DNA from 3 places in the Erwinia pyri genome. Region 3 is predicted to be linked to each of the others. Evidence: predicted binding sites of a transcription regulator. Region 3 holds the regulator's gene; each other region holds the start of a gene.
What was found. Region 3 encodes LexA, which represses DNA repair genes until DNA is damaged. Its sites were predicted from a motif close to TNCTGTATGTACATACAGNA; they were not measured.
Positions count from the first base shown of each region.

Region 1: the regulator LexA is predicted to act here: its motif matches at 1,871-1,890, upstream of umuD (translesion error-prone DNA polymerase V autoproteolytic subunit).
Region 2: the regulator LexA is predicted to act here: its motif matches at 3,104-3,123, upstream of mutH (DNA mismatch repair endonuclease MutH).

Region 1 is NZ_CP132353.1:2,633,786-2,641,616, forward strand. Features, by position in the region: gene otsB (trehalose-phosphatase) at 1-14, opposite strand, end outside; gene Q3V30_RS12325 (cyclic di-GMP phosphodiesterase) at 419-1,600, opposite strand; gene umuD (translesion error-prone DNA polymerase V autoproteolytic subunit) at 1,907-2,326, shown strand; gene Q3V30_RS12335 (alpha/beta hydrolase family protein) at 2,483-3,595, shown strand; gene Q3V30_RS12340 (helix-turn-helix transcriptional regulator) at 3,510-4,571, opposite strand; gene Q3V30_RS12345 (TetR/AcrR family transcriptional regulator) at 4,740-5,357, shown strand; gene Q3V30_RS12350 (alpha/beta fold hydrolase) at 5,438-6,397, shown strand; gene Q3V30_RS12355 (TetR/AcrR family transcriptional regulator) at 6,421-6,963, shown strand; gene Q3V30_RS12360 (MFS transporter) at 6,960-7,831, shown strand, end outside.
Region 2 is NZ_CP132353.1:931,871-939,701, reverse strand. Features, by position in the region: gene ptsP (phosphoenolpyruvate--protein phosphotransferase) at 1-2,131, opposite strand, end outside; gene rppH (RNA pyrophosphohydrolase) at 2,144-2,671, opposite strand; gene mutH (DNA mismatch repair endonuclease MutH) at 3,358-4,044, shown strand; gene Q3V30_RS04415 (TerC family protein) at 4,125-4,835, shown strand; gene Q3V30_RS04410 (YgdI/YgdR family lipoprotein) at 5,003-5,218, shown strand; gene Q3V30_RS04405 (NADP(H)-dependent aldo-keto reductase) at 5,413-6,453, shown strand; gene lplT (lysophospholipid transporter LplT) at 6,526-7,731, opposite strand; gene aas (bifunctional acyl-ACP--phospholipid O-acyltransferase/long-chain-fatty-acid--ACP ligase) at 7,724-7,831, opposite strand, start outside.
Region 3 is NZ_CP132353.1:4,129,225-4,137,055, reverse strand. Features, by position in the region: gene ubiA (4-hydroxybenzoate octaprenyltransferase) at 1-835, shown strand, start outside; gene plsB (glycerol-3-phosphate 1-O-acyltransferase PlsB) at 893-3,316, opposite strand; gene Q3V30_RS19605 (diacylglycerol kinase) at 3,445-3,804, shown strand; gene lexA (transcriptional repressor LexA) at 3,921-4,529, shown strand; gene dinF (MATE family efflux transporter DinF) at 4,632-5,954, shown strand; gene Q3V30_RS19590 (CsbD family protein) at 6,196-6,405, shown strand; gene zur (zinc uptake transcriptional repressor Zur) at 6,579-7,094, opposite strand; gene Q3V30_RS19580 (conjugal transfer protein TraF) at 7,573-7,831, shown strand, end outside.

The DNA.
Region 1 (7,831 bases), 1.5 Mb from region 3:
TTCTGGGTGTTCAAAGTATTCCTCCTGATTGAGTATGTTACGGCGCTACGTTAAGCAGGCACCCGATAAACGGGCTGGGACAGAAAAACCTGTATGACCCCAACGCACGAGGAAAACGCAACATTATCAGTATTCAGTATAGTGGCCGATGCCGATTTTGCCAGGCGAAACGGGGCAACCGGTCTGGATCTGGTGATACAGACTGGCAAATCACTGGAGAAAAATACATAGGATAAAGGCGAAATGTTTCTCTGTATGGCTCGGGAAAAGTAGAGGCTGGGCCAGAAAGGCTTGTATGACAATAGTGATGCAGCGTAGGGAGTTAAGGAGACGTAAGGATGATGGGCAGAGGGAAGGTCAACGCTATGAGAAATTCTTTGCAGTTAAGCGATAAGGTAATGCGCAGTTTGGCCACCGCTCAGGCTACCGGTGCCATCCACAGCGCATCAGGGTTCATCCCCTTCCACTGAGCGGACTCTTCCGGGCCGGTAATGCTGTCCCAACAAAATCGATCTGAGAGATCGACCTTTTCCGGCGAGATTGTCTGGTTAGTCACCAGCGAATAGAAAGCGCAGACTTTCGGCTGCAGCAGGGAACCGCCACCGGGTTCTGCAACCACGGCAATGCGCCCTGAAGCCAGGCGAACCACCGACCCTACCGGATAGATGCCTACCGCCTTCACAAAGGCATAAAACACTTTACGATCGAAATGCCCATCCCAGCTCGCCATCTGATGCATGGCGCTGGCAGGGTTCCAGCCAGCCTTGTAAGGCCGGTTTGAGGTAACAGCATCATAAACATCGCAAACGGCAGCCATCCGGGCCAGCAGCGAAATGTCGTTGCCCTTCAGCCCGTGCGGATAACCGCAGCCGTTTACCTTCTCATGATGATGTAACGCCACATCCAGCAAATCCTCGTCGCCGCCGCTTTTACGCAGCAAGGCTTCACCGATGATCGGATGTTGCTTCATAGTATTGAATTCTGCCTCGGTCAGCTTGCCCGGCTTGTTGAGGATATCCAGGGGGATGCCCGCTTTTCCGACATCATGCAACAGCCCGGCCATGCCCGCCCGCCGCACCTGCTCTTCATTCAGCTCAAGCTGCCGCGCCAGAGAGACCATCAACGCACAGACCGCCACTGAATGCAGATAGGTATAGTCGTCATGGGTTTTAAGCCGCACCACGCTCAGCAGAGCCGCCGGATGCCGACTGATCGATCCGCCAATTTCATCCACCAGCGGCAGCGTACTGTCCGTGTTAATGGTTCTGCCGAGCCGGGCATCGCTGAACATACCCATCACTCGCCCTTTGGCATTCTGGCAGATCGCCTGCGCCTGCCCGAGCTCTTCATACATACTGAGCGGGCCAGATGAGGTCATGCCCGGATCGGATCCGGCCCCGGTTTCAGCTTTATCAGGGCCGCGACCTTTAGCCAGATCTATCCAGACCTCTTTGATGCCGTTCTCTGCAATGATCTGAATCTGCATATCGGTAGTGAGTAGCATATGGTTACGCACCAACGGGTGCTTGAGCCAGAAAACTTCCAGCTTATGCACATACATTCCGAGCCGCAGTTCCTGTACCTGAATTCGCTTTATCATCCTCTGCCTGTTCCCCCTGTTCCTCCCTTCAACACAGGTATCGGCCCTGGCGATAAAACCTTCAGTAGATGCGCTGGCTGAAGGCACTTTTTACGGGATTTTTACAAATTACCCGCTGCACTATGCAGTCTGGAACTCATCATTCTGCCTGCGGTTGTCTCAGCAGAGGGGACGGAAAACGGCTGTCGGACAAGCGCTAAATGTTCTCAGGGAACAGGAGGGTAGAAATTTTTGCTTATGAAGCACTTGCTTGCTTGGCGCGATTGATAATACTGTATAGATACACAGTAACATTGAGTAATAATAATGAATATCTATCAGCTGGCTGAAACCCCGCTTTCCCTGGCTTTGCCCCTCTATGTCGAACGCGTGGCCTGCGGCTTTCCCAGCCCCGCCGCAGACTATGTTGAGTCCAGAATTGATTTGAATGAGCTGCTGGTCAGCCACCCCAGCGCCACTTACTTTATCCGTGCTGCCGGGAATTCGATGATCGAGGGCAATATTAACGATGGCGATCTGCTGGTGGTGGACAGCTCGTTGAAGCCGCAGCATGGCGACCGGGTGATTGCTGCCGTTGATGGCGAATTTACCCTGAAGAAGCTACAGCTGATCCCCTGCGTCAAACTGCTCTCCATGAATCCCAGCTATCCGGCCATCGATATTAATGATGAACAGGGCCTCAACATCTTCGGGGTGGTTACTTATATTATTTATGCGGCGCGGTAGTTTCATCTGTCATGAGCTCCTGATGAAACTAAGAAGCGGATTATTAGCAGAGTAGAGAAAAATCATTCTGTTTCGCCGACCTGAATCGTGTTTGAGGTCGAGGGATGAGTCAGTGAACTGATAAAAAAGGCTTTTATCACTCATTCAGGAACAGTTATGAACCGTTTTTATTTTGTGATTCTTTTGCTTTTGATAGTGAATACCGAGCTGCACGCTTCTGTAGGTTTTCATCAGTCAGTGCTGATTTCTCCCGGAGAACGTACGCTCTCTGTCACAATGTGGTATCCCATACAACTTGAGAGCGGGCTTAAGCCTGTAGGAGAGAACGCGGCGTTTTATGGCGTTGATGTCATCACTGACGCTCCACCGGGGCCCGAAAAACACCCTCTTGTCCTGCTCTCCCATGGTTACGGTGGAAGCTGGCGTAACCTTAGCTGGCTTGCAGCGGCGCTTGTAGCTCAGGGGTATATAGTTGCCGCTCCCGATCATCCTGGAACCACCGCGCTAAACAAAAATCCGGCAGAAGCCTCCAGGCTCTGGTTAAGGCCGCACGACTTGACCCGCGTATTGAACTATCTATTGGCAAATGCCACTTTAGTAGGCAAAATTGATGATAAACGTATTGCCGCAACAGGCCATTCCCTGGGAGGCTGGACAGTCATGGCTCTTGCAGGTGCCAAATTTTCACCCACGCAATTCCGTAGAGAGTGTAAAAAAACATCGTCGGTCACAGTGTGTAATCTGCAGAAGAAATTGGGATTGAATACCCCTGATGCCGATCGGCATTTTGCCGCAGCCCTGGCAGACCCACGGATAAAGTCGGTGATAGCGCTGGATGCAGGGTTGGTGCGTGGCTTTACCCAAGCAAGCCTCTCTCACATAACAATCCCTGTTTTACTTCTCGCAGCCGGAAATAATATTGCGGACTTACCAGCCCATGACGAGTCCGGTTATCTGGCCAAGTATCTTCCTCCCTCCCTGGTCAAGTTTAATATTATTCCCGATGCTTCCCATTTCAGTTTCATGCAACTATGCAAACCCAATGCTGCACAACTAATAGATAAAGATGCCCCAGGAGAGGGAATTATCTGTCGTGATGCTACGCAACGTAGCAGAGCAACACTCCATCAAGAAATCCAGCACCAAATCATCGATTTCCTGGCGGTATCCCTGAATTATTGTCCTATAAAGTCTCAGGGATCTCTGGTGGACAAGCACGGCGGTATTCTCCAGGATTCATCCCAGCTGTCCGTAAAAATTCGCGATTAAAGTTAGACTTTGTCCGAAAACCCGATTCATCCATAATCTCAGTTACCGTAAGGCTGGTGGTTTTTAGCAGACGCTGGGCCTCTACAATACGGTAACTATTTATCATCTGTGAAACGTTACGATTCTGGACGCGATTAATAGCCTGAGAAATTCTTCTGCCCGGAATAAGAACCTTTCGTGCCAGACGCTCAAGCGTAAGGTCGGGATCGCGATAGAGACGCTGCGCAATGATGAAATCATTGACCTTCTGACAAATAATATTGTCCTCTTCGACATTAGTCACCTGACTGGTTTCAGTAACGTTTTCCAACTGGCTTGTTTCAGGAGCCTGTTTCAGTTCTCCTTCCTGTACAGGCTGGCTTTGCCCAACTTTAACTAAGAGTGTAGCCAGAAAGATCAGAACAAATAACTGCCCTGTAATGACCATGGTTAACACATGCTGGCCCGCATAGAGTGTGAAATCAAACGCTATTACTAAGTCACCTATTCCTGAAAAGCACAGTAGAACACCAACCAGAGAAGCTACTTTTTGTATTTCGGGTGCCTCGCTCAATCGGCTCAAGCTAAAAATGTCTGCTCCTCTATTCGCTATTCTGATGAGAGCTACACCAAACAGGAGGCTTAAAGTGGCGATAAAATAATCAACAGGAAAATTCCGTAAAGGGAAGAAAACCAGGCCTCCTGTTGCAATAATGATTAGCCCAAACAGTACCCAGAAGCGCCACTTACTTACCGATATTAAAGAACGAAAACTATGCCAGGCTAACAGTGGAAGCGTACAGGCCAGTATGGGTTGCAATTGACGTACATGCTGAAAGTTTCCGCTCCAGCGCAAACCAACCAACGTAACCATAGCGATGCAGGCAACAATAAAAAAAAGTGCCGGCCTGAGGGCTCGATCTCTTTTCATGGCTAACCTGATAAATACCATTACTAGCATAATTGCAGTGACAAAAGGTAAGGGAATGGCTGGCATAAACATTTTCCGGTGATGAACTGAAGACTCTTTTACCTGTAAATTTTTTCTTTTTCACGCCATTATGAATGCTGATAGCAATAAAATTTCTTTTCATCATATTCCCCTTCTTGCCATCCCGCCCACGCTGTGGCATTTTGGAAACAATCATTTCCCTATTGGATTGCTATGCGCCACTCATCTTCCCCTCTCCGCGAAAGTAAAGAGCGCGGTCGGCCCAGAGCCTTTGATACCAACCTGGCGCTGGATAACGCCATGCTGGTGTTCCGGCAGAAAGGGTTTCATGCCGCCTCCATTGCCGATTTAAGTGAGGCGATGAACCTGACCGCGGGCAGCATTTATAAAGCGTTTAAGGATAAGCGAACCCTTTTTCTTCAGGTGTTTGAACGCTATACCTCATTACGTAACGCTACGCTGCGGCAGCGGCTGGAGAAGCTGCCCACCGCACGGGAACGGCTGGCGGATCTGCTCAGGTTCTATCTGGAGTCCGCTCATGATGTGGAAGGCCGTCGCGGCTGTCTGGTGGTCGGCAGCGCTACAGAACTGCAGGTGCTGAATCCGGCGCTGGCCGATCTGGTTCAGCAAGCCGTGATGCGCAACAAAAGTGCGCTGCTCTCGCTGTTAACCCAGGCACAGCAGGAAGGCTCAGTCTCCCCCGCCCTGGAGCTGGAAACAGTTGCTGAAGTGATGCTCTGCCTCACCTTTGGCATGCGCGTGGTAGGCAAAACGCAAAACCTGACCAACAGAGAGGCGATCGTTACGCTCGCGATGAAGCTGCTCGATTAAAAATTTACCCATTTAGGAAATAATCATTTCCTAATCAACCTTCTGCCTGAAGGCAGAACAGAGCCCCGTGAGGAGAGAAGATGAGTTCACAGTTAAAAGAGCCGGTTAGCGCTTCCCCCGTTCGCCACGCACAGGCAGAGCCTGTAGCTATCGCAGACGATACCCTCGCCGGTTTTGAACACCGCTACGCTACGGTTGATGGCGTCAGGCTCCATTATGTCATCGGCGGCAATCCTGAGGGGGAAACGGTAGTGCTGCTCGCCGGTTTCCCGCAGAGCTGGTACGCCTGGCGCAGCGTGATGGCATTAATGGGAACCACCTGGCGCATCATTGCCCCGGATCTGCCCGGCCAGGGCGACTCAGACCGGCCAGAGTCAGGTTACGACACGCGTTCGCTCGCCGAAAAGGTACATGGTCTGCTGGCCGCGCTCGGCATCAGCCGCTACTTTCTGGCGGCCCACGATGTGGGAGCCTGGGTTGCCTGGCCCTATGCGGCTCTCTACGGTAATGAGGTGAAACGCCTGGCGTTGCTGGATGCCGGCATTCCCGGTGTGACTCTGCCGGACGCCCTGCCCGTTACGCCCGATAAAGCCTGGAAAACCTGGCACTTTGCCTTTCATGCCATTCCCGACCTGCCGGAAGCGCTGATTGCGGGCCATGAGCGCCTCTACCTGGAATGGTTTCTGAAGCGTAAAACCGCCTGCCCGGACGTGTTTACAGAGCAGGATATTGAGGAGTACCTGCGGGTGATGATGCAGAACGGCGGCCTGCGCGCAGGGCTGGCTTACTATCGATCCGCTGCGCTCTCCGCTCAGCAAAACAAAGCCCTGCAGGCCAACGGCAAACTTACGCCACCCATTCTGGCAATCAGTGCCGGAGAGGGTTCAATTGCCGATATGGCGGCTCCGCTGCGCCCCTATGCAGAGGAAGTTTCCGGCGTGCTGGTTCCTTACTGCGGACACTTTATGCCGGAGGAGCAGCCGCAGGCGATCGCCCGGGAGCTGAGCCGCTTTTTTGCCGAAGCCAGGTTGCAAAAGTAAAACGATCGGTTTACTTTTTAAGGATGAATAAAAAACAAGATATCCTTCAGGCCGCCGAGCGGTTGTTCTACCTCAACGGTTTCCATGCCACCAGCACGGACCGGATCTGCCGCGAAGCGGGCGTCTCAACCAGGACGCTGTATCGCTATTTTCCCTCACGGGAGGTGCTCACCAGCGCAGTTATGACGGCAAGGAGTGAGAGATTCTTTGCCGATCTGTTTCATCCCTCGCACCCGGAGGCGATAAGCCAGCTTTTTAGCGTGTTGGGCAAGTGGATGCAGGAACAGGGCGCGCTGGGATGCTTCTTTATGAAAGCATGGGGCGAGTATGCGGAAGAAGATCTGATCCTGTCAGCGCTCGCTCTCGACTACCGCTACACCTTAAGAAGGTATATCGCAGCCTGTGTCAGCCATGCGCAGGGAGAAGAGAACGAGGCGCTTTCTGATGCCCTCTGGATGCTGTTTGAAGGGGCTATTACCACTGCGCTGGTGGTAGGCATGGACGCTGCCCGCCATGCGGGGGAGGCGGCCAGTCGGTTGATCGCCAGGCCGGAGGTGAAGCGATGAAAAGTGCCCTGACGCTTGGCATCACCGGCTTTTCGCTGATTGCCGTCAGCTACGGCCTGGCCCGCTTCTCCTGGGGGCTGATGATGCCCGATGTGATACGCGATATCCCCTTCACCCCGCGGGTAGCAGGCCTGCTTTCTGCCTGTAGCTTTGTGGCTTACTGTCTGACTATCCTCTTTTCACCGCTGCTGGCAAAGCGTGCGGGGCCGCGTCTGATGGCAGTTGCAGCTGCAGGGTTTGCCGCGATCGGTCTGATTGTGCTGGCACTCTCAACCGCTCCGGCAGGGCTTGCTGCCGGGATTTTTATTGCCGGTTTAAGCCCGGGCTTCGCCTCGCCATCCCTTGCCGACGCGGTGAGTCGTGTGGTTGCCGAAAAACAGCAGCCGGGGATGAATACCTTGATTAATGCCGGCACCAGCGCAGGCATCATTCTCTCCGTGCCGGTCCTCTTTTTTGTGCCGGGGGGCTGGCGCATGGCCTGCTGGATTTTTGCCCTGCTGGCGTTGATTTGTGCCCTGCCCGCTCTGCGCTGGCTGCCGCGTGAAAGCGTGAGTGCGGGTGCAGAGAAAGGAAACTGGCGGGAAACACTTTTTTGCCGTCCGCTGCTACGTCTGATGATTATTGCCTTTGTAAGTGGCATGGCCAGCGCCGCATGGTGGAGTTTTGGACCCGAGATCCTGCGTCATCACGTTGGTGTGGACGCCCAAACCACTAATCTGCTCTGGCTGGTTAGCGGTGCGGCAGGGATCCTTGGCGTGCTGACCGGCCCGGTCGCCTCATCCGTGGGTCTGCATCAGGTTTACCGCGCTTCTCAGCTCTGCATGGCTGCTCCCCTGCTGTTACTGGCGTTCAGCCACGGGCTGTCAGG
Region 2 (7,831 bases), 1.3 Mb from region 3:
CTTCCTGATAATCGATATGCTGCAGCAGGTATTTCACCCGGGCAACATTACGCCCATTCATACTGAGGTGGTGATATCCCAGACCCACCAGCACCGCCACGCAGATCGGATCGCCCGCCATTTCGCCGCACAGGCAGAGCTCGATATCCGCTTTTTCCGCTTCCAGCGCAATGGTTTTCAGACCTCGCAACACGGCAGGATGCAGGCAGTCATACAGATTAGCTACGCGGGTATTATTGCGATCGACAGCAAGCAGGTACTGCGTCAGATCGTTGGTGCCCACAGAGACAAAGTCCACGCGCCCGGTGAGATGCCCGATCATAAAGATCATAGATGGCACCTCGATCATCACGCCGATCCTGGGCCTGGGGATGGCGTAGCCCAGCATCTCTTCCACTTCACGACCGGCACGATCGATCAGCCGTTTCGCTTCGTCAATTTCATCGATGCTGGTGATCATCGGCAGCAGGATACTGAGGTTATCGCTGGCGACGTTGGCGCGCAGCATGGCCCGAACCTGCACCAGGAAAATTTCCGGCTGGTCCAGCGTCAGGCGAATACCGCGCCACCCCAGGCAGGGATTCTCTTCCGAGATAGGCATATAGGGCAGCTGCTTATCCGCTCCTATATCAAGGGTTCTCAGCGTAACGGGTTTCTCCAGAAACAGCTGAAGCATGCCCTGATACTGCGCCACCTGCTCCTCTTCAGAGGGGAAGCCGTTTTGCAGCATAAAGGGGATTTCGGTACGGTAGAGCCCGACGCCATCAACCCAGCTTCCCTGCGCTTTTTCGTGCTCGGCGCTAAGCCCGGCGTTCAGCATCACCTTAACCAGTTCGCCGCTTTTAAGCCGTGCGGGCTGCTCAACCACATCTTCGGCCAGCTTGCTCAGCTCATTTTCTTCGCTGATCAGCCGCTGGTACTCCTGCACCAGCACCGGCTCGGGATCCACCAGCAGCTCGCCGCGATAGCCATCCACAATCAGCAACCTGCCGTTCAGCAGCTCGGGCTGAATATCTGCGCCCATTACCGTCGGGATGCCCATCGCGCGCACCATAATGGCCGCGTGCGAGTTTGAGGCGCCATCTCTGACCACCACCCCGGATAACCGGTCGTGCGGCAGCTCCGCCAGCGTGGTCGCTGTCAGCTCGTCGGCCACCAGCACAAACCGTTCAGGCCAGGTATTGGTGCCCTGCACGGTATCGTCGAGGTGAAACAGCAGCCGCTGCCCCAGAACGCGCAGATCGCCAGAGCGCTCCCGCAGATAGCTGTCCTGCAGGCTGGCAAACTGCGCCGCGAACTTCTCGATGACCTTCTTCACCGCCCACTCGGCAACCGAACCCGCATCGATCTCGGCATAGAGATCCTTTTTCAGCCGGTTGTCGCTGAGTAAGTGCGAATAGAGATCGAAGATTGCCGCGCTCTCTTTATGCACGCTGGCGGTAAAGCGTTTGCTGTAGCGGCGGAATTCGCTGGAGGCTTCATCCATCGCCAGCGAGAGGCGCTCACGCTCACGATGAGTATCAAGCGTGGAGGCGGCGAAAACTTGCTCAAGCGAAGGCTGCGTGATATCCACCCACCCTTCTGCAACCGCCACGCCGGGCGATGCGGCCAGCGCACGGATCCGCGTCTGACGATATTGTCCAAACAGCGCATTCAGCTGCGATTGCGACAGGATAGTCGCCATCTGCGTCGCCAGAGTGACCAGGAACGACTCTTCGCTCTCGTCGAATTGCCGGTGCTCCCGCTGCTGCACAACCAGCACGCCTAACAGCTGTCGACGGCTGATAATAGGTACGCCCAGGAACGAGCGGAAACGCTCTTCTTTTACGGAGGGGACATATTTAAAGCTGGGGTGACTCTGCGCGTCAGCAAGGTTGATTGGCTCAGCCAGCCTGCCCACCAGCCCGACAATCCCTTCGTCAAAGGCGAGTGCGACAGTGCGACCACGTGGTTTTTTCAACCCACGTGTCGCCATCAGGTAATAGCAGCGGCGATCGTGATCGGCAAGGTAGACCGAACAGACTTCGGTTTCCATCGCCAGGCAGATCTCATTGACCAGGATATCGAGCGCCTCAGTGAGCCGGGGCGCTCCCGCCACTTTTTCAACTATTTCGCGAAGCTGTGTGAGCATAATCTACGTGGCTTAACCTCTCTTCCGTCGATAAGCAGGCGTATTTCGCTGTGTGGTGCTCTCCTGCAGCGGCATCACCACGCTGGCAAACTCTTTCATCACCCGACGATAAACGTCGCGTTTGAACGAGACTACCTGACGAACCGGATACCAGAAGCTGACCCAGCGCCAGCCGTCAAATTCCGGCGTGCTGCTGGTCTGCATGTTGATATCTGCGTCATTGCACAATAACTGCAGAAGAAACCACTTCTGTTTCTGGCCGATACAAACCGGCTTTGTGTCCCAACGCACCAAACGTTTTGGCAACTTGTAGCGTAACCAGTTTCGGGTAGAGGCAAGGATGCGAACATCTTTGCGGTGCAAACCGACTTCTTCGAAAAGTTCTCGGTACATCGCCTGTTCCGCCGTCTCCCCAGCATTGATCCCTCCCTGGGGAAACTGCCAGGAGTGCTGACCAAATCGCCTGGCCCACAGCACTTGTCCCTGCCTGTTACAAATTACGATACCAACATTCGGGCGGTAGCCATCATCATCGATCACTGGACTACCTCAAACTAAAACTCGGATGTTCTGATTGTTTCATACTCCTTACAGGTGGTAAACCACTGCTTTACGCCCTCAGCACGCGGTAAACACGGGATAACTTGCCCTGTTGGGTCGAGTTATAAACAGAATAAGGCGTTAAAGCGCGATCTTATTCACGTTTTCTGTGGATAGCTTTGTGCAGAACTCTGTTAACCATTGGGGAAAACTTTTTCCTCTCGCGGCCGCTTACGCGCTCGCCTTTTCATTAACTTGCTCTAAGCGTTAGGATTTATCCTGATATGTACCTTCTTCCTGACACCTTCATCCTGCTGTCACAGAGCCATGCCGCACCACTGGTGAAAGATCGAACACTGGACTTTTTATCCACAGGTTATGCCGCTGAGTTAAGCATAAATCGTGCAAAAAGTCGTAATCCTGCCCCGTCAAGGCTGTAAATCGAAACAGTAGTGTTGTAAAAAGTGAGTTATCCCATTTTTCTGTGGATAACAGGGGGTGTGATCCTGTTCATTGCCGGTGACAACTTTGGCATAACCTCAAGGATGCGCGCGATTTTCCCGCCGTCGGAAAATAAAAAAGCATGATTTATCATGCTATTATTCCTGTTTTACACAATCATTTTTTGCGACTAAACCAGAGCGCAAAAGAGTGGTTATTTTTTAACCAATTACGACGAGTTATTCATGGGCGGTGATTTTATCCCGGTGTCCTCCCCGGAAAATGAGGAGGTTCTGCTGGAACGTGCTCAGCGCCTGGCGGGTTATACGCTGGGTGAGCTGGCAGAGCGAGGTGGATTGGCGATCCCGCAGGATCTCAGAAGAGATAAAGGCTGGGTTGGCATGCTGCTGGAGCGCTATCTGGGTGCCAGCGCAGGCAGTAAACCGGAGCAGGATTTTGCGGAGATCGGCGTGGAGCTAAAAACCATACCGGTTGATGCGGTGGGCCGTCCGCTGGAGACGACTTTTGTTTGCGTGGCCCCGTTAACCGGCAACTCCGGGGTCACCTGGCAGACAAGCCATGTTCGCCATAAGCTACAACGGGTACTGTGGGTTCCTGTTGAGGGGGATCGCGCCATTCCGCTGGCTGAACGTCGGGTTGGTGCGCCGCTGTTATGGAGTGCCAGTGAAGATGAAGAGGCGCTGCTGCAGCGAGACTGGGAAGAGTTAATGGATATGATTGTGCTGGGTCAGGTAGAGCGTATCACCGCCCGGCATGGTGAAGTGCTGCAAATTCGCCCTAAAGCGGCCAACAGTAAAGCGCTGACGGAAGGGATTGGCGAAAACGGCCAGCCCATTATGACCCTTCCCCGCGGCTTCTATCTGAAGAAGTCTTTTACAGGCCTGCTGCTGGCCCGCCATTTTTTATTGTAGGAGCTAAAGCCGCGGATGGCGGGCAGCACGAGGGTTGCGTATACTCCCCGTTTACTTTTCGTTTAGGATGCAATGTTAGTATGTTTGATTGGATTGCAGATCCCAATGCCTGGCTGGCCCTTGGTACGCTGACGATTCTTGAGATCGTTCTGGGTATTGATAATATTATTTTTCTCTCTCTGGTTGTCGCCAAACTTCCGAAACATCAGCAGAATGCCGCCCGCCGCATGGGTCTGGCCGGCGCAATGTTAATGCGTCTGGGGCTGCTGGCTTCTATCGCCTGGGTTATCCGCCTGACCACGCCGCTGTTCACGCTGATGGATCACAGTTTCTCCGCCCGCGATCTGATCCTGCTCTTTGGCGGCCTGTTCCTGCTGTGGAAATCGAGCGTGGAGATCCATGAGACGATCGAAGGCGGTGAAGAGGAGCATAAGACTAACGTCCATTCCTTTATTGGCGCCATCGTACAAATTATGCTGCTGGATATCATCTTCAGCCTGGACTCGGTCATTACCGCCGTGGGCCTCTCCGATCATCTGATTATTATGATGGCTGCCGTGGTGATTGCGGTTGGCGTAATGATGTTTGCCGCCAGATCGATTGGGGAGTTTGTAGAGCGTCACCCTTCCGTGAAGATGCTGGCGCTGGCGTTCCTTATTCTGGTCGGCTTTACGCTTATTCTGGAAAGCTTCAATGTCCACGTGCCCAAAGGGTATATCTATTTCGCCATGTTCTTCTCCATGGCGGTTGAGTGTTTGAATCTGGTGCGCAGTAAAAAGAAAACAGCCTGATCTCAGGCAGGCCGCTCACCCGGCCTGCCCCCCCTGTAATATCAATTTACGAATAAAGTCAATGGCGCCACGTGCTTGCTGCACATTTTCGGAGTTCTTCTGCTGATCCCCTGCAAAAAATGCGCTATAACCAGACGCATCAGTTTGAAGTTTAAAGGGAGCGAATTATGAAGTATGTGTTCGGCGCAGCGGCGCTGATGTTGGCCACACTGGTCAGCGGGTGCAGCAGCGATTACGTCATGGCCACTAAGGAAGGAAATATGATCATGACTCAGGGAAAACCTGAAATAGATAAAGAGACGGGACTTGTGAAATATACTGACCGTTCCGGCCATGAGTTACAGATTAATGGTGATGAAGTTTCATCCATTGTTGAACGCTAAGAGACGTTACGCCACCCGTTTGTTCTGCCAGGGTGGCTCTCTCCGCACTTCCCGATAAATCCCCTCTTCCCCCTGCCGCTTACGGCGGTTATAGTCAAATGCCGGATCTGAGTGCGCACCGCGAGGCTACGTACCTCTTACTGGGCATGCTTCAGATTCCAGACCTTTTAATAATGAAAAAAGGAAGCCGGCAAATGCACTATCACCGTATCCCCCACAGCACCCTGGAAGTCAGTAGCCTGGGTTTGGGAACCATGACGTTTGGTGAGCAGAACAGCGAAGCCGACGCCCACGCCCAGTTAGATCTGGCGCTCCGTTCCGGTATTAACCTTATTGATACCGCTGAAATGTACCCGGTGCCTCCGCGTCCGGAAACCCAGGGCTTAACCGAAAAATATATTGGCAGCTGGCTGAAAGCTCGCGGCAACCGTGAAAAAGTGATCCTGGCCTCTAAAATTGCCGGACCGGTTCGCGGTGCTGATGCCTCTATCCGCCCCAATCAGGCGCTTGATCGCAAGAATATCCGCGAGGCGCTGGATGCCAGCCTTAAGCGACTCAATACGGATTATCTTGACCTCTACCAGCTGCACTGGCCTCAGCGTCAAACCAACTATTTTGGCAAGTTATCCTATGAGTACAGTGAGGGTAACGCTACGGTAACGCTGCTGGAAACGCTGGAAGCGCTTAACGAGCAGGTCCGTGCCGGGAAAATTCGCTATATCGGCGTATCAAATGAAACGCCCTATGGCGTGATGCGTTACCTGCAGCTGGCGGAAAAGCACGAGCTGCCGCGCATAGTCAGCATTCAGAATCCCTACAGCCTGCTAAACCGCAGTTTTGAAGTGGGTCTGGCGGAGATCAGTCATCTGGAAGGGGTGGAGCTGCTGGCCTATTCAAGCCTGGCCTTTGGCACGCTGAGCGGAAAATACCTGAACGGGGCAAAACCGGAAGGTGCTCGCAACACTCTCTTCAGCCGCTTTACCCGCTACAGCGGCGAGCAGGCGCAGCTGGCTATCGCTGAATATGTGGCGCTGGCTAACCGGCACGGGCTGGATCCGTCACAAATGGCGCTGGCATTTGTTCGTGAGCAGCCGTTTGTAGCCAGCACCCTGCTGGGCGCAACCACGCTGGAGCAGCTGCAGATTAATATCGACAGCTACAACCTGACGCTGGATGAAGAGGTAATGCAGGGGCTGGAGGCGATCCATCGCCGTTATACCTTCCCGTCGCCTTAAGGGATAGCTACAAAATGAAAGCGCAGGGAAGCGCTTTAAACTCCCCGCAGACTTACTGTCACAACAGGCCATTCAGCCCCTGCCGCGCTTTTGCGCCAGCTGCCAGCCCCAGAGCACCGCAATCGCCAGCGCAAACAGAGCACCAAACCCTACGCCGGTCGCCACAGGCGGCGCGCCCGCTTTGACAGCCAGCGAATAGAGCCCCAGCATAATCAACATTGCGCTGTTTTCACCGAGATTCTGCACCGCAATCGCATTGCCCGCCCCTACGCTCTCTTTACCGCGCAGCTGCAGCAGGGCATTAAGCGGCACCACAAAGAAGCCACCCAATACGCCAATCGCCACCAGCAGGGCATAAGCGCCAGCCATAGAATGTTGCAGCGAGAAGAACACTACCGCGATACCAATCAGTACCCCCGCCGGCATACAGCGCCCCACGGTTTTCAGCGTCACCAGTTTGGCTGCGGCCCCGGCGCCAATCACGATCCCGATCGCTACCATCGCGTTAAGCAGAGTTGGCGTTTTATTATCGGTAATGCCCAGCGCCACCGGCACCCACAGCACCAGCAGGAAACGCAGCGTCACGCCTGCGCCCCAGAAAAGACTGGTGCCCACCAGCGAGAAGCGGGTTTCGCCATCCCGCCACAGCACGCGGCAGGCGCGGAAGAAGCTGGCGGACATTTTGCCAGGATGCCACGGCTGACCGGGCCGGGCCGCCGCCAGTTTAGGGATCAGCATATTGGCAGCTACCGCCAGACCGTAAGCCACCACGCAGGCGACCAGCGCCGCCAGCAGATTGAGGTCAGCAAGGAAGCCTCCCGCTACAGAGCCCAGCAGAATAGCGGCGATGGTGGAGGACTCCATCAGGCCGTTGGCTTTTACCAGCGTCTCTCCGCCGGTTATCTCCCCCAGGATGCCATATTTAGCGGGTGAATAGGCGGCCGCGCCCGCGCCGACCAGGCTGTAGCCGATGAACGGGTTGAAGCCGAAACAGATAGTCAGCGCCCCCAGCAGCTTCAGGCCGTTGGCAAACATCATTACCCGGCCCTTGGCGAAACTGTCCGCCATCTGCCCGACAAACGGCGCGAGGATAATATAGGTGGCGACAAACACCATCTGCAGCACCGGCTGGCTCCAGTCCGGGTAAACCTGCTGCTTTAACACGGCCAGCGTGGCGAACAGCAGCGCATTATCGCCAAAGGCAGAAAGGAACTGCGCGGCGATAACCGCCACCATTCCCCGGGATAACAACTTTTGCGAACCGTCGGCATTACTCATTACTGCTCTCCGGGTTTTCAGCCATGCTGCGCAGGGTGACAAAGTCAGGCTTACCGCTGCCCAGCAGCGGCAGCTGTTTCAGCACGCGAATATCTCTGGG
Region 3 (7,831 bases):
GCGCATCGACAAGCCGATTGGCTCGTTGCTGCTGCTGTGGCCCACCTTTTGGGCGCTGTGGCTGGCAGGCAGAGAGATCCCGCCGCTTAACGTGCTGATCGTGTTCACCCTTGGCGTATTCTTTATGCGCGCCGCTGGCTGCGTGGTTAATGATTTTGCCGATCGTAAAATTGACGGGCATGTTAAGCGCACCCAGGCACGTCCTTTACCCAGCGGCGCGGTGACCTCCAGAGAGGCAAAACTGCTGTTTGCCGGGCTGGTGCTGGTCTCGTTCTGTCTGGTGCTGACCATGAATGCCATGACCATCTGGCTCTCTTTTGGCGGCCTGGCGCTGGCCTGGGTCTATCCGTTTATGAAGCGCTATACCCATCTGCCGCAGGTGGTGCTGGGCGCGGCGTTTGGCTGGGCTATTCCAATGGGATGGGCGGCAGTAAGCGAAACCGTGCCGCTGGTTTGCTGGCTGCTGTTTGCCGCTAATATCTGCTGGACGGTAGCTTATGACACGCTCTATGCGATGGTGGACAGAGATGATGACTTAAAGATTGGCGTGAAGTCGACAGCGATCCTGTTTGGTCGCTTTGATAAGCTCATCGTGGGCCTTCTGCAGCTGACGACGCTGATATTAATGGCGCTGATTGGCTGGATGATGCAGCTTGGCGGCGCTTTTTACTGGTCAATCCTGCTGGCTGGCACGCTCTTTATCCATCAGCAGAAGCTGATCTCCGCCCGCGAACGCGATGCCTGCTTCAAAGCCTTTCTGAACAACAATTACGTGGGGTTAGTGCTGTTTATCGGTATTGCGTTAAGCACCTCTCCGCTGGTCAACTGGCTGTGACAAGCCATAAAAAAGGGTCGATGATTGCTCATCGACCCTTTTTAACAGCGTCACTATTTACTCGTGCGGTCCCGCACTTTCGATAGTCATCCGCACTTCCTGAGTGATTAAATCAGCCAGCATCTGATAGACCTTATGCGTCTGCTCAACCTGAGCATCGCCGGTATCGCTGATATAGCCTTCATCACGCAGCGTCAGCACCAGCGTCGAGAAGACCGCTTTGTCGAAGAATTCAGGCGCATTGATACCATGCAGTACCGACAGGCGCTGAGCCATGGTCCGGCTCTCTTTTTCCAGCGTCCCGCGGTTAATCGACGGATTGGCGCTGAGAATAGAGAAGGTAATGGCGTAGCGCTGCAGCGTCTCTCGCACACCCGCAGCCAGCAGCTGTAGCGTAGGGAAACGGGCCGGGCTGAGACGCAGCATCTGGTCATCCGCCGTCAACAGTCCCTGACGCGCCATCTCACTCACCAGCAGATCCAGCACCGCCGGCAGATCTTCTTTATTCCAGTGCAGGAACAGCTCGCTTTTGAGCATTGGATAGATCACGCTAATCTGGCGCAGCAGCTCGGCCCGCGTCAGCTCACGGTAATGCATCAGGATCACCGCTATCAGCGACGGCATCACCAGCATGTGATGCACGTTGTTGCGGTAGTAGGTCATCAGAACCGCCTGCTCGCGAGGCAGGACGATGATTTCACCAATATTATCCTGCTCAATTTCAAACTTGTTCATGCTCAGCGCGTGGTCAAGCAGCGCTTCCGGCGTCATCTCCGGCACGGTTGAGTCTGAAGAGTAGGGCACGTTGCGCAGCAGCTGTACATAACAGGTGAGCTGCTCAACGAGCTGCTCGCGCGTCAGGGAACGCTGGCGGGAGGCCAGCAGAGCCGTCACGCAAAGGTTCATCGCGTTTGCGGCGCCGGCGTTGTTGATGCTGACCATCACGCGCTGAGCAATATCATTGACCGCTGGCGTCAGCCAGGCGGGGCGCTGGGCTTCAATCGGGTCGATCGCTTCCCGCCACTCCGGCACGTGCTTGTTGAGATAAGCCACCAGAGGCAGCGGCTCACCGAAGTTTACGTAGCCCTGGCCGAGATTACGCAGCTTACGCAGCCCGCGAACCATCGACATAAAGCCCTCTTTCTCTTTGGTAGCGCCGCGCAGCTCTTTTGCGTAAGTCCCCACCTCCATTACGTGCTCATAACCGATATAGATCGGCACCAGCGTAATAGGGCGGTTACCGCCGCGCAGCATCGCCTGAATAGTCATCGACAGCGTGCCGGTTTTCGGGTCAAGCAGGCGACCGGTACGTGAGCGGCCGCCCTCTACAAAGTATTCAACCGAGTAGCCACGGGTAAAGAGTTCACCCAGATATTCGCGGAACACGGTGGAGTAGAGCTTGTTACCTTTAAAGGTACGCCGGATAAAGAAGGCGCCCAGACGACGGAAAATCGGCCCTGCTGGCCAGAAATTGAGGTTGATACCGGCAGCGATGTGCGGCGGCACCAGCCCCTGGTGATAGAGCACATAAGAGAGCAGCAGGTAATCCATATGGCTACGGTGGCAGGGCACATAGACGATTTCATGACCGTCCTGAGCCAGCTGGCGCACGCGTTCACCGCCGTTGACGTTAATGCCCTGATAGAGCCGGCTCCATGTCCAGCCCATGATGCGGTCCGTAAGGCGAATCGCTTCATAGGAGAAATCAGCGGCAATCTCTTCCATCAGCTCAATGGCATTCTGCTGGGCTTTCTCGTGGGAGATTTTCTTGCTGCGCGCCTCATCCTCTACCGCTTTTGCAATCGCTTTCGACTGCAACAGCTTGTTGAACAGATCCTGGCGGACGGGCAGACGGGGACCCACTGCAGCCAGACGCTGGCGGGCAAAGTGCATTCTCGCCACTCTTGCCAGCTTCTGGGCAATGCTTTTATCCGTACCGTGTTCGGTAGCCATGCGGCGAAGCGACACCATCGGTGAGAAACGCACAAAGCTGTCGCGGCCTAACCACAGCACGGCAACGAATTTCTGTACGCCGTTCAGCACGCGCAGATGGGGCTGATCGTCACCCTGCACTTCGCGGCCAGGCGCCCGGCCAAACATCACAGAGACCGGCACCATCTGCACATCCAGTAAAGGATTGCTGCGGTGGAGATCCAGGTACTCATGGAACAGTTTCACCGATTCCACGTTTGGCACGAAGTAGGGGAAGACACGCGGGCCATCATGGATAAAGACGTGCCGAGGCAGTACCGTTCCGTCGATTTCAAGCGGATCCAGCGGATCGGGGAGATCCTGTTTGCGGCACTGTTCACGCAGCGCCAGCAGATCGGCCTTTGAATCATAGGGCAGCACATACATAATAGGGCGCGATGTGTCGAGCGACAGCTCAGTGACCGGCTCGGCAGGAATCGCTTTACTCTTTACCAGAAATTTAACCGGTAAATTCAATACTTTATAATATAAGTTACGCCAACCTGACATAGACAACATGAAGCCTCTTGTTAGCAAAGCGCCGCAAGCATACCAGAAAGCGCCAGTGAGATCTGTGGTGTTGCAAAATGTGCGCCACCCAGACATTGACGTTAATCATCACAAAGGGTTCCCTCATTATGGCAAATAACGTCACCGGACTGACCCGCATTATAAAAGCCGCCGGCTACTCGTGGAAAGGAATACGCGCCGCCTGGCAAAACGAGGCGGCCTTCCGGCAGGAAGCCGTTGCTGCCGTGATTGCCACCATTGTTGCCTGCTGGCTCGACGTGGATGCCATGACGCGAGTGCTGCTGATAGGGTCTGTGGTGCTGGTCATTATCGTCGAGATCCTCAATAGCGCGCTGGAAGCTGTTGTGGACCGGATTGGCAGCGAATTCCATCCCTTATCGGGCCGCGCGAAGGATATGGGCTCTGCCGCGGTGCTGCTGACGATATTACTCGCTATTTTTGTGTGGGTAATGCTGTTAATGGGTTAATTGCGGGATGTTTTCCAGATTTTAGCGAACCGTCGTTTTTTAAGCAGGTTTAGGTTTTCAATGCGCAAATACCTGTATATACTCACAGTCGACTGTATAAACAACCAGGGGGCGGGATGAAAGCACTAACGGCAAGGCAGCAGCAGGTTTACGACCTGATACGCGACCACATTAACCAGACCGGCATGCCACCGACGCGGGCGGAGATTGCTGCGCAGCTCGGCTTCCGTTCCCCTAATGCGGCTGAAGAGCACCTCAAAGCGCTGGCGCGTAAAGGCGTGATTGAAATCGTCTCCGGCGCATCACGCGGTATCCGCCTGATGATGGAAGATGAGACAGGGTTGCCGTTGATAGGGCGCGTTGCTGCCGGGGAGCCTTTACTGGCGGAGCAGCATATCGAAGGGCACTTCAAGGTGGACCCAGGTTTGTTTAAACCGGGCGCCGATTTCCTGCTGCGCGTCAGCGGAATGTCGATGAAAGATATCGGCATTATGGATGGTGATCTGCTCGCCGTGCATAAAACGCAGGATGTGCGTAACGGCCAGGTCGTGGTGGCGCGCATTGATGATGAGGTTACGGTAAAACGCCTTAAAAAACAGGGTAATATTGTGCATTTACTCCCTGAAAACAGCGATTTCCAACCGATCGTGGTAGACCTGCGTCAGCAGACGCTGTCGATTGAAGGGCTGGCCGTGGGCGTGATTCGCAACGGTAACTGGCTCTAAAGGTCCGATCCGGGCGCACCTGCTGAGAGGTGCGCCACTGTTATCGTGGCGCCGCTCTGGTGCGACGATAGTGCTTATTAGCCAGTCGCACAGTGGATGATAATGCGATTAATTTCCCCCTCGGATAAACATCTCTGGCGGCTGGCGCTGCCAATGATCCTGTCGAATATCACCGTGCCGCTGCTGGGGCTGGTGGATACGGCGGTCATTGGCCATCTGGACAGTCCTGCCTATCTGGGCGGCGTAGCCGTTGGCACCACGGCTACCAGCTTTCTCTTTATGCTGCTGCTGTTTTTACGCATGAGTACTACCGGCCTCACGGCGCAAGCTTTTGGCGCAGGGGATAAACCCGCGCTGGCCCGTGCTCTGATGCAACCCCTTCTGATTGCAGTGGCCGCTGGCCTGCTGTTTGTTCTGCTGAAATCTCCCCTAACGCATCTTGCGCTTTCCCTTGTCGGCGGCGACAGAGAAGTGCTGCATCAGGCCGCGCTGTTTATGAATATTCGCTGGCTGAGCGCCCCTGCCACGCTGGCGAATCTGGTGCTGCTTGGCTGGCTGCTGGGCGTTCAGTATGCGCGGGCGCCGGTGATCCTGCTGGTGGTGGGGAACGTGGTAAATATCGCGCTGGATCTCTGGTTCGTGATTGGCCTGAAATGGGGCGTGCAGGGCGCCGCTGCCGCCACGGCAATAGCTGAATATGCCACGATGATTATCGGTCTGGTGATGGTGTGGCGCGTGCTGAAGCTGCGCGGTATTTCGCTGCCGCTGATAAAAACGGCCTGGTGCGGCAATATTGGGCGGCTATTGCGGCTCAATCGCGACATTATGCTGCGCTCTCTGCTGCTGCAACTCTGCTTCGCCTCGCTGACTGTTCTGGGCGCGCGTCTGGGTGGCGAAGTGGTCGCTGTGAATGCGGTGCTGCTGATGTTCCTGACCTTTACCGCCTATGCGCTGGATGGCTTTGCCTATGCCGTTGAAGCGTGCTCTGGCGAAGCCTTTGGGGCTAAAAACGCAGAGAAGCTGCTCTCGGTCTGGCGCGCCGCCTGTCGTCAGGCAGGGCTGGTGGCACTCGCTTTTTCCCTGATTTATGGCCTGGCTGGCACGGAGATAGTCGCCTTACTCACCTCAATTCCGGCCTTGCAGCAGCAGGCCGACAGCTATCTGTTCTGGCAAATCGTACTGCCCGTCTGCGGCGTCTGGTGCTATCTGCTGGATGGCATGTTTATCGGGGCAACGCGCGCCAGCGAAATGCGTAATGGCATGTTCATTGCGGCTGCGGGGTATGGCCTGACGCTGTTTACTGTCCCGCTGCTGGGCAACCATGGGCTATGGCTGGCGGTGACGGTATTCCTGCTGCTACGCGGCCTGACGCTCTGGCTTATCTGGCGTCGCCACTGGCAGAATGGGAGCTGGTTCGTGCAGTGAAATCATTTGTTACTCTCCTCTGCCTCTTCGTTACCCCCTGATCTGCAAGCTTTTTTAAAGAAGCACCTTTTAGATCTTCTCTGAGTCTGGCGGAATATTTTGCTTAACAGTGCAGGATTCTTATCTTCTACTATAATTATCTGTACGTCAGGCGATTGAGCAGCGTTTTATGTTGTTGCTCTCTGTTTCGCTGACATGATAATCCTAAAGCTGTGTAAACCTAAGGTCGAGGAGAGACAAGATGAATAAAGACGAAGCCGGCGGTAACTGGAAACAGTTGAAAGGTAAATTTAAAGAAAAATGGGGCAAGCTGACCGATGACGACATGACCGTTGTTGAAGGTAAACGCGATCAGCTTGTTGGCAAAATTCAGGAACGTTATGGTTATGGTAAAGATCAGGCTGAGAAAGAACTCAGTGAATGGGAAACCCATAACAATCACCGTTTCTGACAGCCAGAGAATTCTCTGACAAGAATTTAGCGTTTCAGGACGATGCTCCTACCCAGGCACAAGGAATGTGCCACTTAATCACTTCAAGATCCCTCTGTTATCTTCCTGCTTTAAAATCCCTGTACGGCACTGTCCCTGTGAGATCTACCCACGCTTTAGAGCGTCAGCGCTTCTTAACGCCCACGTTTCTTTGCCGCCACGGTATGATCGTGCTGGCACGCATCCTGATGGGTACAGGCTTCAATCTCCACGCAATCGCGGCATAAACCATGAGCTTCAATAACGCTGTTTGCCAGGGCGAATCCAGAGGTTAGTGCCAACGATTTCAGGATATTCTCTACCCCTTCCGCCTGCTGTTCCGCTACAGAACCACAGCGATCGCAAATCAACATCGCCGAGGTGTGGGAAGGCTGTTCGAAATGATGACAAACCACATAGCTGTTAGTCGATTCCACGCGGTGAACAAAACCCTGCTCAAGCAGGAAATCGAGCGCGCGATAGACCGTAGGCGGTTTGGCCTGAGGCTCTGATGCTCTCAGCAAATCCAGCAGGTCATAAGCACTGATTGCGCCATGATGCTGGCTCATTAAGCGCAGCACTTCCAGGCGCTGAGGCGTCAGCCTGACGTTGCGCTGCTGGCAGATCGTTTCCGCCTGCGACAGGATTTTTTCAGGACTGCTTATGCTCATAATATTCCCCTCAGGCCAGATCAGATTGTTATGTTATCACGCCCGCCCTGAAACGCCGAATTCAGGCAACCTGCCATTTTTTGCCGGGGGTTTACCGGGTTAAATCGTTGAACTAACGCTGGATCTGATTCAAATTTGCCGTAAGGCTGACTTGTTAAAGAGCGTTAATGGATCCGGCGCTTTGAAATCGTGCCATAAAATTTCCATAAAACTTTATTAATGTGAATTGCAGCTTGTGTTGATAATGGTTACTTTGTTACCGGCGGTGATATCGCATTTAAGATAAATAAAACGTTACGGGCAGCTTATGAATCTGCCTGCTAACAGATAAATAAAACGGCAATAAGCCGAAAAGCCCCACCATTGTTACTTACTTCACAGCAATGAAAAGCTGCCTCTATGTTCATTATTCAGGCAGCAGAAAATTTCACGCTTTTCATGGCGTTTTCCTCTTGGTCTGGATGGGTCTCAAGTAAAAATGGCAAAATTAATCCGTAAGTTGAACAGCTTTTCCCGCCCTGCAGCGTTCCCCATTTTATTTTTGGCTCCCCTCAGCGCACTGGCCGCCGGTAACTATTACGATGCGCGCAACGATGCAATGGGCGGTACAGGTGTTGCCTCTTCCACTTACGGCACCGCCGTACTGGCAAACCCGGCGTTGATGACCAAAGCGCAGCCGGATGACACGGTAAGCATTATCCTTCCGGCAGCGGGTCTGCAGGTCACGGATAAAAACA